One region of the Clostridium sulfidigenes genome, then DNA from elsewhere that is predicted to be linked to it. Evidence: a T-box and tRNA genes for the amino acid it is inferred to sense, from the RefSeq annotation. Region 1 holds a T-box; the other holds one or more tRNA genes.
What was found. The T-box of region 1 lies ahead of leuS (leucine--tRNA ligase). A T-box ahead of a tRNA ligase gene usually reads a tRNA of that ligase, here a tRNA-Leu.

Region 1 (2,470 bases):
TGAGTTAATGATAGGAATGGTTCATCAAAGTTTAGAAGTCCCATATCTCTAAGAGCCTTAGTGATAAATCTTGCATATAGAAGGTGCATACAAGCATGTTCAGGACCACCTACATATTTATCTACTGGAAGCATCTTATTTATTATTTCACTATCAAATGCTTTTTCACTATTTTTATTATCTGCATATCTCAAATAATAGAAAGATGAACATACAAAGGTATCTAAAGTATCTTCATCACGGTGCGCAGCACCTCCACACTTAGGACAAGTTACATTTATAAAGTCTTCAGATTTTGCAAGAGGAGATTTCCCATCTGGTGCAAATTCTACATTGTATGGAAGTTCTACAGGTAATTGAGCTTCTGGCACTGGAACAGTTCCACACTTATCACAATGAATCATTGGAATTGGAGCACCCCAATATCTTTGTCTAGATACTAGCCAGTCACGTAGTCTGTAGTTAACTTGTTTTTTACCAAGACCTAACTTTTCAAGCTCAGTAACCACTGCATCCTTAGCTTCTTCTCCCTTAAGACCATCAAAATTTCCACTATTTATCATTGGGCCATATTCAGTAAATGGAAGAGCATCTCCACCTTCTATAACTCTCTCTATTGGAAGATTATATTTTTGTGCAAAAGTATAATCACGGTCATCATGAGCTGGAACTGCCATTACTGCACCTGTACCATAAGTATTAAGTACATAGTCTCCAACCCATATTGGAATCTCACGGCCATTTATAGGATTTATAGCATAGGAACCAGTGAATACTCCTGTTTTTTCTCTAGAGATAGACTGTCTTTCTATATCACTTTGCTTTGCAGATGTTTCTTTATAAGCTTCAATAGCAGCCTTATTTTCTTCTGTAGTAAGCTTTTCAACTAATTCATTTTCAGGAGCAAGAACAACGTAGCTAACTCCAAATAAAGTATCAACTCTTGTGGTAAATGTATTGAATTCAATGTTGGAATCCTTAACTTTAAAAGTTACTTCTGAACCAGTTGATCTTCCAATCCAGTGTTTTTGCATAGCTTTAGTTTTTTCTGGCCAATCAAGACCATCAAGTTTTTCTAAAAGCTCATCTGCATAGTCTGTGATTTTAAGGAACCATTGAGTTAAGTTTTTCTTTGTTACTTCACTTTCACATCTTTCACAATGACCTTCTACAACTTGCTCATTTGCAAGTACTGTGTTACAGCTAGGGCACCAGTTTACTGGAGCATTTTTTCTGTAAGCAAGACCTTTTTCATACAATTTTAGGAATAACCATTGGGTCCACTTATAATAATCTGGTCTACAAGTAACAACTTCATTTTCCCAGTTGAACATTGCACCCATTGCTTTAAGTTGTTTTTCCATAGTTTCAATATTTTTATCAGTAGAGTCTTTAGGATGTATCCCAGTTTTAATTGCAAAGTTTTCTGCTGGAAGACCAAAAGCATCAAAGCCCATTGGTTGGAATACATTATATCCTTGCATTCTCTTCATTCTAGCCCATGAATCTACTGGTCCGTAGTTAAACCAGTGTCCTGCATGTAATTGGCTTCCTGAAGGGTATGAGAACATTTCAAGAACGTACAATTTTTTATCCATATTGTTTTCATCGAATTTATATAGGTTTGTTTCTTCCCATTTTTCCTGCCATTTTTTATCTGTAGCAGTTCCATATCTAGCCATAGTAATCCTCCTTGTTTGATAAATATCAAATATTATTTTAAATAAAAAAAAGCTTTCATCTCTTATGAAAGAGACGAAAACTATAATTCCGCGGTACCACTCTATTTAGACCATAAAGGTCTCCCTTGATAATATAACGGTTAAATCCGTACTTGCTTTTAACAAGTAAGCTCCCAGGCAAGTTCATATAAGCTTATTACTACATTACACCAAGCTGTAGCTCTCTTCAAATAAGTAATTATATTACTACTCCTTATCACTGCAATAAATAATTAAGTTTTTAAAAATTATACATTAAGAGTGAAGTAAATGTCAAGGGATTTGAATATTATATCCCTAAAATTTAAATTTTTTAGTTCTCACACTATTTATGAATACCGTAAGAACATAGTCAAATATAAAGAAGGCTACATTACCACCTATAAATATAATTATTAAAGGGTATTGCATTTGAATAGTAGCCATAAATAATTGTTTATATAAAAGAAATGCTATAAAGGTTATCACGTTAAAATAAACTAGTTTTAATGTGATTTCTATAGGTGTATTTCTTTTTTGTTCTATAAAAAATTTTACTATGCCATAGGGACCAAAGATTAGCACATAAAAAAGACAAAGAGTTTTGTCTGGGATTATGAAATAAGCTAATACAGAGGAGCCTATATATACTAATAAAGTAGTTTTCATATCAGCAATAAGTATTCCCAGGGGAATAAGTGCTGAAGTTAAGCCTAATAAGAATAAAGTGTTAAAGGTAATAAAATTAGCGGCATACAAGATAATAAGAG
Region 2 (2,470 bases), on a different contig from region 1:
TTTTAGAGTAATATTTTATTATATATTCTATCCTATAAGAATTATTTTCAGCAAAATAACAAAAAAAATATAAAATTTATAATATTAAGGGTTGAAGAAAATAAAAATTCAAATTACAATATAGCTATAGGTTAATTTGACTACTTGAAAATAAAACCTATGACATGTTACTATTTGTAATAAGGAAGGAAAATCGATATGAAGAAATTCAGCATAAAAAAGATAGGTCTTTTACTTATAGCTCTTTACGTAGGCTTTACATTTATAAATCAACAAATAATAATGTTTAGACAACATAAAGATATTGATAACTATACTTCGGAGTTACAAGCAGCACAAGAAAAGAATCAAAAGTTACAGGATGAGATTAAACTATCACAAGATAGTCGGTATATAGAAAAACTTGCAAGGGAAAAGCTTGGGTTAATTAAAGAAGGAGAATCTCCTGTAATAGACAGTAAATAAAGTGAAAATTACTATGACTAATTATTATTAGTTATAGTATATATAAATTTAAATTATAAATTTAAGGAGGGTCTTTTCAATATGACCTTAAAGGCTGGAAGCATTATAGAAGGTAAAGTAGTTAATATCACAAACTTTGGTGCATTTGTTGAAGTGGAAGGGAAAACAGGCTTAGTTCATATATCGGAAGTATCTGATGTATTTGTTAAGAATGTACATGATCATTTAAAAGAAAATGATGTGGTTAAAGTTAAAGTCATTTCTGTAGATGATAATGGTAAGATGAGCTTATCCATAAAGCAAGCTGGTACACCAAAAAAATCTTTTAAACCCGTAGATATAGATTGGGAAAAGGAAAAATCTAAAACTACAAGTTCAGGAAGTTTTGAAGACAGGATGTCAAAATTCTTAAAAGATAGTGAAGAAAGATTTCAAGATCTTAAAAAACACCAAGATGGTGGAAAAGGTAGAGGATATAGCAGAAAAGGATATAATTAAGCTTTATACCGAAAGGATTAAAGAGTGCTTTTTAAGCACTCTTATTTATTTTAATGTCAGTTAAATTAAACCCTAGCTTTTTTTACATTTAGTTATAATAAGTGAAGAAGAAATAAATAAAAAATATAAAAAACTATATAAATACTGTTGACATAGTTAATAATATACCATATAATAAATATTGTCGCTGAAAGGTGATGACACAAATGCTGGAGTGGCGGAACTGGCAGACGCACAGGACTTAAAATCCTGCGGTGGTTAAACACCGTACCGGTTCGATTCCGGTCTTCAGCACCAAATAACGCGGGGTGGAGCAGTTGGCAGCTCGTCGGGCTCATAACCCGAAGGTCGTAGGTTCAAGTCCTGCCCCCGCAACCATGTGGCGGAATAGCTCAGCTGGCTAGAGCATTCGGTTCATACCCGAAGGGTCGTAGGTTCAAGTCCTATTTCCGCTACCATATTTTTAAAATAAGTAAATTGCCAAGTAATATGCTGGAGTGGCGGAACTGGCAGACGCACAGGACTTAAAATCCTGCGGTGGTTAAACACCGTACCGGTTCGATTCCGGTCTTCAGCACCAAATAACGCGGGGTGGAGCAGTTGGCAGCTCGTCGGGCTCATAACCCGAAGGTCGTAGGTTCAAGTCCTGCCCCCGCAACCATATGGCGGAATAGCTCAGCTGGCTAGAGCATTCGGTTCATACCCGAAGGGTCGTAGGTTCAAGTCCTATTTCCGCTACCATATTTTTAAAATAAATAAATTGCCAAGTAATATGCTGGAGTGGCGGAACTGGCAGACGCACAGGACTTAAAATCCTGCGGTGGTTAAACACCGTACCGGTTCGATTCCGGTCTTCAGCACCAAATGACGCGGGGTGGAGCAGTTGGCAGCTCGTCGGGCTCATAACCCGAAGGTCGTAGGTTCAAGTCCTGCCCCCGCAACCATAAAAGTGGATTGAATATATATTCAATCCACTTTTTTCTTTTAAATAAGATTATTTAATTTATAATAAAGTTTAATGAATTGAATTTATAAATAGATTTCAAAAATGAATATAAATATAAGTATATTAATTAATTATATTTATATGAAAAATATTTTCCCCATGAAACCTTTTATAATTATTATTCATGACATAAAAATATAATATACGAAGATAAGAAAATTAAGAGGTATAAATTTACTAAAGTCATACTATAAGCGGAATAACTTAATAATTTAGAACCATAAACTAAAAATGAAAACAGAGGTAAAATGGAGTTTATTGTAATAAATTTCCTTATGCAAGCCTCCATTATATTACATTTATTTCCAATAGGTATTGATATAATTAACCTGTAAAAAAAATACAGGTGGGTGAAATTATTATGCAATATGGAGAAAATATTAGGACGTATAAAAGAGTAAAAAGCAGTATGGTTATTAGTAATGATAGGGATGGTGACGGAGCAAAAATAGTAGCGAAGAGTATTGTGTTTTTCTGTGTTGCTATATTAGTTAGTAGAGT

Region 2: it has a tRNA-Leu gene. The T-box ahead of leuS (leucine--tRNA ligase) is inferred to sense a tRNA for this amino acid. The anticodon was not compared.

Annotation. Positions count from the first base shown of each region.
Region 1 is NZ_JBQHQR010000005.1:130,625-133,094, forward strand. Features, by position in the region: gene leuS (leucine--tRNA ligase) at 1-1,682, opposite strand, end outside; T-box leader at 1,749-1,951, opposite strand; gene ACTNBA_RS07775 (hypothetical protein) at 2,019-2,470, opposite strand, start outside.
Region 2 is NZ_JBQHQR010000012.1:12,353-14,822, reverse strand. Features, by position in the region: gene yabQ (spore cortex biosynthesis protein YabQ) at 1-73, shown strand, start outside; gene ACTNBA_RS13540 (FtsB family cell division protein) at 199-465, shown strand; gene ACTNBA_RS13535 (S1 domain-containing RNA-binding protein) at 547-963, shown strand; tRNA gene ACTNBA_RS13530 (tRNA-Leu) at 1,172-1,260, shown strand; tRNA gene ACTNBA_RS13525 (tRNA-Met) at 1,266-1,341, shown strand; tRNA gene ACTNBA_RS13520 (tRNA-Met) at 1,345-1,421, shown strand; tRNA gene ACTNBA_RS13515 (tRNA-Leu) at 1,455-1,543, shown strand; tRNA gene ACTNBA_RS13510 (tRNA-Met) at 1,549-1,624, shown strand; tRNA gene ACTNBA_RS13505 (tRNA-Met) at 1,628-1,704, shown strand; tRNA gene ACTNBA_RS13500 (tRNA-Leu) at 1,738-1,826, shown strand; tRNA gene ACTNBA_RS13495 (tRNA-Met) at 1,832-1,907, shown strand; gene spoIIE (stage II sporulation protein E) at 2,331-2,470, shown strand, end outside.